Regions from separate parts of the Pediococcus parvulus genome, predicted to be linked through region 3. Evidence: predicted binding sites of a transcription regulator. Region 3 holds the regulator's gene; each other region holds the start of a gene.
What was found. The regulator NrdR, encoded in region 3, represses ribonucleotide reductase genes. The targets are predictions, from matches to a motif close to ACACNATATATNGTGT.

Region 1: a site for NrdR is predicted at 1,614-1,629, ahead of AB3217_RS03065 (redoxin NrdH). Genes of this name have one in related genera too.
Region 2: a site for NrdR is predicted at 1,846-1,861, ahead of pnuC (nicotinamide riboside transporter PnuC). Genes of this name have one in related genera too.
Region 4: a site for NrdR is predicted at 1,172-1,187, ahead of nrdD (anaerobic ribonucleoside-triphosphate reductase). Genes of this name have one in related genera too.

The regions. Positions count from the first base shown of each region.
Region 1 covers NZ_OZ061292.1:647,215-650,411, forward strand. The annotation lists gene nrdE (class 1b ribonucleoside-diphosphate reductase subunit alpha) at 1-1,192, opposite strand, end outside; gene AB3217_RS03065 (redoxin NrdH) at 1,300-1,530, opposite strand; gene AB3217_RS03070 (class I SAM-dependent methyltransferase) at 1,783-2,391, shown strand; gene tadA (tRNA adenosine(34) deaminase TadA) at 2,391-2,909, shown strand; RNA gene ffs (signal recognition particle sRNA small type) at 2,938-3,024, shown strand; gene dnaX (DNA polymerase III subunit gamma/tau) at 3,105-3,197, shown strand, end outside.
Region 2 covers NZ_OZ061292.1:527,630-530,826, reverse strand. The annotation lists gene AB3217_RS02475 (hypothetical protein) at 1-643, opposite strand, end outside; gene AB3217_RS02470 (YdcF family protein) at 689-1,735, opposite strand; gene pnuC (nicotinamide riboside transporter PnuC) at 1,932-2,699, shown strand; gene AB3217_RS02460 (GlsB/YeaQ/YmgE family stress response membrane protein) at 2,920-3,174, opposite strand.
Region 3 covers NZ_OZ061292.1:1,330,066-1,333,262, forward strand. The annotation lists gene dnaI (primosomal protein DnaI) at 1-102, opposite strand, end outside; gene AB3217_RS06525 (replication initiation and membrane attachment family protein) at 105-1,493, opposite strand; gene nrdR (transcriptional regulator NrdR) at 1,493-2,002, opposite strand; gene coaE (dephospho-CoA kinase) at 2,023-2,619, opposite strand; gene mutM (bifunctional DNA-formamidopyrimidine glycosylase/DNA-(apurinic or apyrimidinic site) lyase) at 2,619-3,197, opposite strand, start outside.
Region 4 covers NZ_OZ061292.1:1,861,895-1,865,091, reverse strand. The annotation lists gene AB3217_RS09420 (glycosyl hydrolase family 8) at 1-968, shown strand, start outside; gene nrdD (anaerobic ribonucleoside-triphosphate reductase) at 1,276-3,197, shown strand, end outside.

The DNA.
Region 1 (3,197 bases), 680 kb from region 3:
GTTTGTCATCAATTTCAGAAGGAGTTTGCACCTGCATAATTTCTGAACAGAGATTGCTCATCACAATTTTTCCGTAAATTGGATTGTCGCGGTTAGCGGTATCGACGTTGACAACATATGGATAACCAGATTCTTGCTGTAATTTAGAAAGCTCATTTTCCAGGTCCCGGGCCTTTAATTTTGTTTTCCGAATTTCTGGATTAGCCACCATGTTGTCATACTCTTTTGTGATATCCACATATGAGAATGGTTTGCCGTATACTTTTTCAACTGAGTAGGGACTGAAAAGGTACATGTCTTGGTCTTTTCGTGCTAATTCATAAAACTTATCAGGAACAACGACACCAAGTGACAAAGTTTTAACCCGAATTTTTTCATCTGCGTTTTCTTTTTTAGCAGATAAGAAAGCAATAATGTCAGGGTGGAAAATATTGAGATAAACCACACCAGCTCCTTGTCGTTGACCAAGCTGGTTAGCGTATGAAAAACTGTCTTCCAAAAGTTTCATAACCGGAACAACACCACTTGCAGCGCCCTCAATCCCCTTAATAGGAGCGCCGGCCTCTCGTAAGTTGCTGAGGTTAATTCCGACCCCCCCACCAAGTTTAGACAGTTGCAGTGCTGAATTAATTGTTCGGCCGATAGCATTCATGTCATCTGTTGCCTGGATCAAAAAACAAGAAACCAATTCACCACGATGTTTTCTACCAGCGTTTAAAAAACTGGGGGTTGCGGGTTGGTAACGTTGGTGAATAATTTCATCGGCAATGTTCATTGCTAAGTTTTCGTCACCCTCCGCAAAATAAGTGGCATTCATGGCAACGCGATCAATAAAGTTTTCCAAGTAATAACTATTATCGTTTGTTTTTAACGCATACTGCGCATAAAATTTATAGGCCGCCATGAATGATTGAAAATGAAAGTTCTGCGCATTCAAGTAAGAATAAAGCTTTTCGAGAAACTCTGGTGAATATTTGTTGATGGAATCCTCATCTATGTAGTCATTTTTGATGAGGTAGTCAAAACGAGCTTGCAAGGAATCAAATTTCTTGGTGTTAGGTTTGACATTTTGAGCTAAGAAGGCGGCCAATGCATCATGGTCTTTGTTTAGTGGGATCTGATTATTAACAGGAATGTTAATTTCATTATTTAAATCATAGTATGTGACATCTTTAAGATTCTTGAGACTCATAATTTCACGCCTTTCTGCGATAAATACTAAATTTTAAGTAAATAAAAAACGCCTAGCTGTAATATGCAGCACGTGCGTTTTACCCAGCCTGATAAATATATAGGTTGCTAAATAGCAAGTTGTTTTAAAACGTCAGGTCGAAATCCAGCAATAGGTTCATTACCGTTTGATTCTACAACGGGAACAGCTTGGAATCCACGTGACTTTAAATAGTCGATATAATCAGGATTTGTATTAATATTACGTTCCTTAAAAGGAATGTTATGTTCGCTTAAGAAACGCTTTGTCATCTTACATTGCATACAGTTGTTTTTTGTATAAATTGTTACTTCACTCATGTAATCACCTTCAATTCTCTGTTTCTTTTATGTTTATACGATAGATTCAGTATACAGCATTCAATGTAAAATTCAATGAAAAACCACCATATTTAGTGTGTTTTTTTGATACTACACTAAATGTGGTGGTTTAATAAGGTTTTGAAGCAAAACTTTTTTTGTTCACTTTTTGATGGAGAATCTAACGCTAAGTTAGTTATGTATTAAGCAAGATAATCCTTTATAATAGAACCTATAAAGAAGGAGAAAATAATGACTGAATACTATTATACACAAAATCCAGAAGTTTTACATGAGAAACGACAGTGGCAATTTACATTATTGAATCAAAATTTAACTTTTAATTCTGACAACGGTGTTTTCTCCAAAGCCACGGTTGATTTTGGAACGCGAACTTTACTGGAAGCTTTAAATTTAAAAGAATTTACGGGTGAGGTTTTAGATGTAGGTTGTGGTTATGGGCCGATTGGATTAGCAATTGCCAAGGCAGTTCCAGAAATTCATGTTGATTTGGTTGACGTTAATTTACGGGCGTTGGATTTGTGCAAAGAAAATGCCGAGCAAAATAATATTCATAACGTGACAATTTGGGAATCGGATACGTATGATAAAGTTGAGAAGACCACCTATCAAACTGTTGTTTCTAATCCACCGGTTCGCGCTGGTAAATCAGTTGTCACGAAGATCCTAGTAGAAGCAAAAAATCATTTGCAAGTTGGCGGCTCTTTAATTATTGTTTTACAAAAAAAGCAGGGCGCGCCATCGGCCAAAAAAAAGATGGAACAAGTTTTTGGCAATGCCGAAATTATTCATAAACAAAAAGGTTATTACATCATTAAAAGTGTGAAGGAGTCCCAGTAATGGCGAACGACTTATCTGTTAACCAAGAATTATATTTTATGAGTCTGGCGTATGAAGAAGCCAAAAAAGCTAAAAGCATGGGTGAGGTGCCAATTGGAGCCATAATTGTTCATAAAAATCAAATTGTTGGTCAAGGACATAACTTGCGGGAAAAAGATCAAGATGCCACTGCCCATGCGGAATTGATTGCCATTCAAGAAGCTTGTCATACGTTAAAGAGCTGGCGTCTTTGGGACTGTCAACTCTTTGTCACTATTGAACCATGCATGATGTGCAGTGGTGCAATTATTAATTCTCAATTACCAGAGGTTTATTTTGGAGCGCGGGATCCTAAAGCTGGCATGGTGCAAAGCTTGTATCAGCTTTTGAATGACCGACGATTAAATCATCAAGTGCAAGTTCACGAAGGACTTTTTCAAAAAGAAGCGAGTCAAATTATGCAAAACTTTTTCCGAGAAATTCGGGCTCGAAGAAAAAACATAAAAAAAAGTAAACAAATTAGTAGAAATTCTGAGTAAAATCGAGTATTATTAATAGTGCCGAGAGGCCTTAAGGCAAGGGTGGACTTACGAATTGTGTCAGATCCGGAAGGAAGCAGCACTAAGTCTGATCTGTCTTGTGCCTTAAGTTATTGGGAAATTGATAAACTCTTAGTCAACATGGCTAGGAGCTTTTTATTTAGGTTTATAGAAACGATTGAAGGGAATTCAAAAATGAGTTATCAAGCTTTATATCGTGTTTGGCGACCACAACGTTTCGACGAGATTGTGGGACAACAAGTCATTACCCAAACTTTAAAAAACGCA
Region 2 (3,197 bases), 800 kb from region 3:
TTGAATTCATGCTGGAACTTTGAGATGTAGTCGAGCTACTACTTGCAACACTTATTTGATTCGTTAAAGCTTTTCCTTGCTCTTGAAGGTTTTTAATCCCTCTAACTGATGAAGGCAACGCATTTAATTTAGCCAAATCCGCTTTAGCTGTTTCGTAGTACCCATTTGAAACAGCATCATATGCATTTTGATACCACCTATTTGCTTCTTTTAGTTGAGCGGATTTGGTGCTCAAATCTTTAGCTTGTGAAGTCAGTGCATCCCCGTTTGTCTTTTCTGACGTCATTTTTGCCAAACTAGAATTTGCAGAATCAGTATCACCACTATTCAGTGCCTCTTTGGCGGCTAAATAGTTTTGAACATTTGCAAGTAATTCACTTACTTTACTATCATTATTGTTTAAGCTTTGCGCTTTTTTTAACGTTGCTAGTGCATTACTTGTTTGTCCATTTTCAATTTGCTTTTGGGCTTTTTTTAATAAAGCTGAGGCCTTTTTTTGGTTGGTCTGCGTTGAAGTGGCAGAAGACGACGAGCTACTTGCTGCATCACTTTGTCCACCATTACTGCATGCAACCAAAGAAAACAGCATAACAACAGCAGCTACCCCAACTAAGCTCTTCTTAATATTTAATTGTAAGGTCATGATTTTCTCCTCCTTGACGACATTATACCATGTTCCACAAGTTAATTAATAAACGAATAACCAGTAGATTAAATAGCTAATTGTCAGGGTAGCCAAAATCATAGCATTTGTCCATTTAAACATCATAAATAAAGCCAAATATTCTCTAAAAGCTGCAAACGGAAGATAATGGATGGATGTCGACGCACTAATTCCAGACATTGTTGTATGCAATCGTTTCGCAATAACACCAGCTCGAAACACGTGAAAACTGTTTGTAACAAAAATGGCTCGATGAAAAACCTTTTCCTTTGTCATTAATATTTCTGAATTATATAAATTCTCATAAGTAGAGGTTGAAGCATTTTCTTGAATAATTTGAGATTTAGCAATACCGTTTTCTATCAAGTAGTTGCCCATAGCACGACTCTCTGGCATGATTTCATCGGAACCCTGTCCACCCGAAACCACAAATTGCGGGTGAGCCCCTCGTTTTCGCTGCTGTTTGTATATTGCAATTCCTTTATCCAGGCGTCGCTGGAGAATCCTCGAAACACTGCCATCTGCCAGTAGACCCGCTCCCAAAATCACAATAAAATCCACAGAATACAGAATAGGCAATTCGTCCAGCAAAGAAGACAACGCATATGAAAGAAAACCAACCATGAGATAGCCGATCCATAAAAATAAAATACCAAGTATCATCCATATAAGATGACTACGAAAAAATAGCGAATTTAGTAGGGTTACAATAAGCATGCCCCAAATCACAAAACCAATAGTTTCTAACATGACGTAACCAAGTTGTGAACCCGAATAACGAATAAGTCTTCTACTATAGAGCACACAGGCAAGTGCAAAAAAGGCTAAAGCAATGGGAATAATTCCAGTCAGGACTAAGCTCGTAATCAACATCATAGCTTGCATCCAAGGTGCCTGAGTCACTTCAAGCCACTGCCAAACTGCAATCACAAAACATATCAGCCCGGCAATCAAAAAATAACCATTTAAAAATCGACGCCGATCAGTAAGCCACAACGTGATAAAAACTGCTAAACAAATGCTGCCCCAATAACTAAAGTCCATCTTTGTCACTTCCTCTCCTATTTTCATTTTAGAATGCTTTCGAGATTTTTTAAACTTTAATGTCGTTATTTAATTGTAGCTTTTCCTATACCGCAAAAAAAAGATAAAATCAAGTCTTTCATTTTTTTAATTTCGAGATACAATATATAGTGTTGTTTGGTTTTGAAATCGGAACATATTGTGTACGGCCGTATACATAGAAACAAGAGAGGAAGATAAGCAAATGTCTAATTATTTACACTTTTTGGCACATCAATTAAAGGGTTGGCCTCAACAAAACTACTATTTATTCTTTTTCAGTCTTGGTTGTCAAATCATGACTTTGGTGAATTCACCAATTACAGCTTTAACAATTACTACATTTATTGGAACCACATTAGGTGTTTTATGTATTTTAGCAATCAATGCCGCAAAATCAGTTAATGGTTGGTTAGGATTATTATCTGCATTATGTTTTATAATCACAGGTTTTGCAGCAAAAAATTATTTAAGTATGGCAGAACAGTTGGCTTACGTTGTTACACTTGATTTACCAGTTCTGATGAGTGCAAACTGGAACGTTAACATGGTTTCTAAGATTCGTAAGTTCACTGGTAAAACTTGGTTTGTGGCATTAGCTTCAACAGTGGTTGTTTACTTTGTCTCTGGTTACCTAATCGGTACATTCACTAATGATCCTCGTCCATGGGTTGACGCCATCAGTTTTTCAATTAGTTTAACAGCTGGTGTTATCTGCTTCCTCCGTTTCAACAACCAATACTTCTGGTGGGTTGCTTCAGGAATTGCACAAATGGTCCTTTGGTTCATTTCATTCCGTCAGGGCTCAGCTACATTAGCCATGTTTGTAAACAGTTCAATCTACCTTATTAACGATGTTTTAGCATTTACAACATCTCCATGGTACAACAAAAAAGAACGTGCACGTCTTATTAAGGAAGAAAATAATTATTCCGAAAAAGAAGAAACCGTTGGTGACGTGACACACGCCTAAGTCCACATACAAAAACAAGCGTATTTTTCAGCAAAAAGCTGGAAATACGCTTGTTTTCTTACTCAAAAAAAGATTGTTTAACCGTTTCAATTCGTTCACTCTTTATTAGGACAACTTATTGAAACAAACGGCCGCATTTAACCCCGATTCCTGCGAGATCGCGATCCCGCTTCCATCGATCTTAAATGCAGCTGTTTAACCGTTTCAATTCGTTCACTCTTTATTTTGTTTTTCTCATTCCAAAAATTGCTGATACGATTAGCACAACCACAATTGCACCAATTATCGAGGGAATTAATGCCATTCCTGCTAACTGAGGTCCCCATGTTCCCAAAAGGGATTGTCCTAACCAAGCACCCACTAGTCCTCCTACAATATTACCAATCCATCCTGCTGGTAAATCTCTACTTGTAATCGCACCTGCAAGCGCACCGATAATTCCACCAATAATTAAAGCCCATAGCCATCCAAACATTGTCCTTCACTCCTTTTGGTTTT
Region 3 (3,197 bases):
AACATCGGCGTCTTCATATACGGAGGACATCAGATTCTGAAACTTAGTATCTAATTTGCGCTTGCTCATAAGTTCTGTTAAGACCTTGCGTACGTTTTCCATATCTACTTATCCTCCTTATGCTGCTTGCGAAGCTCATTTAAACGCTTATTAAGCCGCGCTTGATCATCCTTATTAACCTTAGTAGTAGTTGATGTATTGTCACTTTTGGCCCAGTCAGGAAGCGTTTCTTTAGCCACAACCCTTCTTGATTGAGTAACTTGTTTTCTGGTTGTGGCCTTAGCACTGGCAAAATTCTTAATTTGTAGAATTGCTCCTTCAGGTGTAGTCACATGTGCCCGACTCCAGTTATTGGCCATCGTATCTACCAATTTATTTGGTAATGTGGTAATTTCTCGATCAATAACAATGTATGAGATCAAAATATTGATCACACTAATCGGAAACAGATTACGATCAATTAAGTTTTTCAATAATTGACGTTCACTATACGTGACATAGCCCCCGTGAATCGAGCGTTTCAAATTTTCCAAATAAGTGGCCGGTGCATAGGCTTTTGCGGCCTTGATAAGTTCTTGATCTTCCTTAGTTAAACCGGTGTTATTATTAGCTTTTGCTTTTTCCAATGGCCCTGGAGTATCGACATATTTTTGATTTTGACCCTGATGGGCAGTAAAATTTTTGGCAATCTGTTGTTGCAATTTTTTGGTATTTAATTCAGCCGTTACCAAATCAGTTGCTTGTCCGATTTGACGCGCCATTTCCACTTCATCAAGTCCATACAAAAGATGCTCACTTAAAATTAGTTTCTGCGCCTCATCTACAGAGTCCCACTTGGTAAATCCCTTGCTGAGTAACTCTTTTAATAAACTAAAATCAAAATTTGGATTGCCCAAATTTATTTGTGCTGGCTTACTATCTTGGCCCGCCTTCTTAAATTCAGCTTGTGTTTCACGAATCAAAGAGTTTGGTTCCTTAAGTGCTTGTTCAGAAATATGAAACGCGGTTAAAAAATCGGTTGAAACATTCTTTAAGTCTTTGACATTCGTTTGAATTAACTTAAAGTGATCAGCCAATTCAGAAAAGCGACGTTCTCCCACTGCTTCTAGCAGTAGGCTACTTAATAAATCATCTTTGAAAAAACTATCCGGCAAAACCGGTTTTCCAAGTTGGTATACAAAAAAGTGTCCAAGCGAGTCTTCACCCTCATAGGACTTCAATAAACCAATTCCTTCAAGCTTTTGCCGACTTGTATAGAACTCTGGCAAATCACAGTTCAGAATGTCTAATAATTCCAAATGAGACTTTCTTTCTGAACGCATTCCAACTGGATTCATTTCAGTCCAGAGAGTTAAAAACAGACTAAACGCCTTGGCACCAATAATTGGTTGATATAAATAAGTGAGCACTTTTTGATCAAAATTACTCAAATACGCCTGCTGGGTAACTAAAAAGCCATCCTTAGGACTTAAATTTGCCCATCCCTCATTCATTACGCCTCGCCACCATCATCTTTATCTTTATGCGTGGTTGGTTTCTTCACTTTCTTGTCCTTTGCCATCATATCTTTAAGTTCTTTCATAAACACATTCATATCTTTAAATTGTCGATAAACGCTCGCAAACCGGATATAGGCAATTTCATCTACTTTAGCAAGTATATTCATCACATACTCACCAATGATTTGACTAGAAACTTCATTTTCGCCTAAACCACGAACTTTATTTTCAACCTCATCAACAATTTTCGACATTTCATCCGCACCGACTGGTCGTTTCTCAGCCGCACGAATAAGCCCACGAAGAATCTTCTCTCGATTAAATTCTTCTCGGGTACCATTTTTCTTAATCACCAATAACGGTGAAGCTTCAATTCGTTCAAATGTTGTAAATCTAAATCCGCATGCTTCACATTCTCTTCGACGCCGAATAACTCGTCCATCATCAGTAGGACGGCTATCAACGACACGTGAACCATTATGGTGACAGTGTGGACATCTCATGGGCCTTTTACCTCCACTTACTAACGTAACTTCCTATTGTCAAGCCATTTTAACACTTGACGGTGGGTTTCTTCAATAGACCGACCGTTGTCAATCACAATATCAGCCATTTCAATCTTCTTTTTTTGTGACCATTGACTCAAAACTCTTTGCCGAGCTTCTTTATCTGAAAGACCATCCCGTTGTTTCAACCGCTCCAACTGAACAGCTGACGAACTGGTGACAACCATGATTTGATCAACTAATGATTGGTACCCTTGCTCTAAAAGTAACGGAGCATCTAAAACAATTAGGTTGTCGGAGCCTTTTTTGAGCGTTCGAATTTGAAATTCAATTTCAACTCTGATTGCTGGTTGCATAAGCTCATTTAGTTTTTTCAGAGCTTCAGAATCAGAAAAAACTAGATTTCCAAGTTTCTTTCGATTGAGGACATCGCCTTCAAAAATTTGATTTCCAAAAGTTTGTCGCAATCTTTGTGTTACTGGCTGCCCCGGTGCCACAATCTTGCGCGCAACTATATCTGCATCAATGACCGGGAAACCTAATTCTTTCAAATACTGGCTGACGGTGGATTTACCTGTAGCAATGCTACCAGTCAGACCTAATACAATTGCCATTAGTTATCAACTTCAATCAATTTTTGACAAAACGGACAAAAATGGGTACCACGTTGAGAAACCTTAATTCGTTCAATTAGCGTTCCGCAACGTTCACAAGGTTCCCCAGTACGTTGATAAACATGGAGTTGATTTTGAAAGCTTCCTGCATGACCACTAGCATCCAAATATGAAAAAACGGTTGTTCCCTTTGCTTTAATGGCTAAGTCCAGTTCATCAAAGATTTTTTGCCTAAGAGTCACAATTTTGCCAACCGGTACTGTATTAGTCGGTTGTAAAGGGTGAATTTTGGCCAACCACAAAACCTCATCACAGTAAATATTTCCTAACCCGGCAATCATATTTTGATCAAGTAAAAATGCTTTAATTGCCTTGTGATGCTTTCTCATTGTGGTTGTTAAATAATCAATGCTCAACGTTTCCGGCGTCGGTTCGGGACCAATCGTTTTAAGTCCAGCAACCGAATATTCTTCGCCAGTAGGCACTACCACCATTCGACCAAATTTTCTTGTATCGTTGTACCGTAATTCCGTCCCATCAGTAAACTCAAAAACCACATGATCATGTTTGTTGAGAGG
Region 4 (3,197 bases), 530 kb from region 3:
AAAAGTATGTGAAGAACAATAATGGATCAGGGGCAACTTACGTCACTTCCGAAGGTCAAGGATATGGCATGTTGGCAACTGTTTTAGCTGCTAAAAAGGGTGCAAATACGCACACCACATATAATCAAATGTACGCTTATTATCGTGCCCATCGAATTTCCAGTAAAGATGCTCTTATGACGTGGCGACAAGCGAGTCGTTCAGGAAAATTGAAGAGTGTTGGTTCAGAGAAAAATAGTGCGACCGATGGTGACTTGGATATTGCTTATTCACTCATTTTAGCTGATAAAAAATGGGGAAGTAAGAAAACAAATTACAAAGCAGCGGCCAAGACTTTGTTAAAGGCTATCAAAAAACGAGAAATTAATACAACCACTTACTTGCCAAAAATGGGTAACTGGGCAACCAGCAGCTATGATAAGAGTAAACTTCGGACGTCTGATTTGATGACGGGATACTTCAAGACATTTGCAAGTTACACCAAAGATAGCACCTGGACAAAAGTAGCCAAACAAAGCCAGGTAGCAGTTAAGAAGTTAAGTGCGCGTCACAAGTCTGGCTTGTTCCCTGATTTCATCAAGGTAACTGGCAAGAGCATCAAACTTTCGGCATTCAAGGCTTATCAAATCGAGAGTGCACAAGATGATGAGTATGGTTATAATGCTTGCCGAGTGCCATGGCGGTTAGCACAAACTTATAAAATCAGCAAAGATAGCGTGACAAAAAACGCGTTAAAGAAACAATTGAATTTCTTTAACAAACGTAAGAAGATTACAGCTGTTTACACTTTGACTGGAAGAGCTGTTCATAGTTACACCAATACGGCCTTTACTGCTCCGGTTAACTTTGCAGCAAAAACAATGAAATACACTAGTTTGCAAAAGAAGACGGCTAAACAATTGCCAAAGAAGATTGAAAAAAAGAATTATTTCTCAGCAACACTTGAAGTAGTTACAGCACTTCAATAAAGTTTGATCGACGTAATAAAAATTTAAGCAAAGGATCATGACAAAAATTTAGTTTTTGTCATAATCCTTTTTTTGTACCCAAAGTGGGAAGGCTTTCAAATAAATAAAAAAAGTTTGGGTCGCTAATCTGCGGCGAAACGGCATTGTGGATATTTGGTTAGAAAATCGACTAAAAAAGTGATACACAAACGAACTCAAAAGGACTACTATATATAGTGTGCACATAAGATAAAATCACAACAAGTTGTGGTATTTTACTTACTAAAACACAATAATAGATAATATATAAAGCAGTAGGAGGTACAATATGATATCAACAATTAAAGACAAATTAGGACTATTACGAACAATTCCAATTCAAAAAAGAGATGGCGAAACGGCCAAGTTTCATCCTTATAAGTTAATTTTTAGCTTATCCAAGGTTTTACCAGATGAAAGTGACAGAGAATTAATTTATGAGGCTTTGTATGATCAGTTTCATGATCAAACAGTTATTCAAACGCGTGATATTCATGATGCTGTTCTGACCCAATTAAAAAATCAGGGATTCGCTGAAGCAGCCCAAAAGTATCGAGATTTTTATTTAGCTGATCAGCAAAAATTTGCCGATGCCACGAATGTGCAAAAAAGAATTGAAAAAGTTTTTGAACGGGATGCCGAAGTTGTCCATGAAAATGCCAATAAAGATAGCACCATCTTTAATACGCAACGAGATTTGGAGGCTGGCGCTGCCAGTCGGGCGATGGGACTTAAAATGTTGCCAGAATTAGTAGCTAAAGCTCATTTGCGGGGTGATATTCACTGGCATGACTTGGACTATTCACCCGTGACTCCCGAAACTAACTGCTGTTTGATCGATTTTGATGGCATGTTAAAAAATGGCTACAAAATTGGTAATGCCGAAGTAGATTCGCCACGCTCCATTCAAACCGCTACGGCCCAGATGGCACAAATCATTGCGAACGTGGCTTCACTTCAGTATGGTGGCTGTTCCGCCAACCGAATTGATCAGCTTTTGGCTCCTTATGCGGAGATTAATTATCAAAAACACTTAACTGATGCCAAAAAGTGGGTGGCTGCTGATAAACAAGCGGCTTATGCCAAAGCAAAAACACGTAAGGACATTTACGATGCCATGCAGGCACTGGAATATGAAATCAACACTTTATATTCTTCACAAGGGCAGACACCGTTTACCACCGTTAACTTTGGTCTGGGCACTAGTTGGATTGAACGAGAAATTCAAAAATCAATTCTGGAAATTCGGATCAAGGGTCTGGGAACAGAGCATCGAACGGCTATTTTTCCAAAGTTAATTTTCACGTTGAAACGTGGCTTAAATTTACGGCCAACTGATCCCAATTACGATATTAAACAACTAGCAGTTGAATGTTCAACGAAGCGAATGTATCCAGATCTTTTAATGTACGACAAGATCAAGGAATTAACGGGCAGTTTCAAAACACCAATGGGGTGTCGGTCATTTTTACAGGGATGGCATGATGAAAACGGCAAAGAAGTAAACTCAGGCCGAATGAATCTAGGCGTCGTCACGCTAAACCTACCTCGGTTGGCGTTGTCTGCTAATGGTGATCAAAAGTTATTCTGGGAGATTTTTGATGAACGGATGAATTTGTGTCACCAAGCCTTAGCCTATCGTATTGAACGCACGAAAGAAGCACAGCCAAAAAATGCACCATTACTGTATATGTATGGGGCATTTGGCAAACGATTACCGGCCGATGGGAATGTAGATGACTTATTTAAGAATCAACGGGCGACTGTTTCGTTAGGATACATCGGGTTATACGAAGTGTGCACTGTGTTTTATGGTGAAAACTGGGAGCACAATGCCCAAGCGCACGAATTTGCAGAAAAAGTTGTGAAAGCCATGCGACAGAAATGTGATGAGTGGGCTCAGGCCAGTGGTTATCATTATAGTTTATACTCCACGCCAGCTGAGTCCTTGACGGATACTTTTTGTCGTGACGACATTGCGAAGTTTGGTAAAGTGGCCAATGTGACAGATAAAGAATATTACACAAATAGTTTTCACTATGACGTCCGTAAACATCCGACCCCATTTGAAAAATTAACCTTTGAACAGGACTTTCCTAAATACGCTTCGGGTGGTTTTATCCATTACTGTGAATATCCGAATTTGACGCAAAATCCGAAAGCTCTCGAAGCAGTTTGGGATTGGGCCTATGATCATGTGGGCTATCTAGG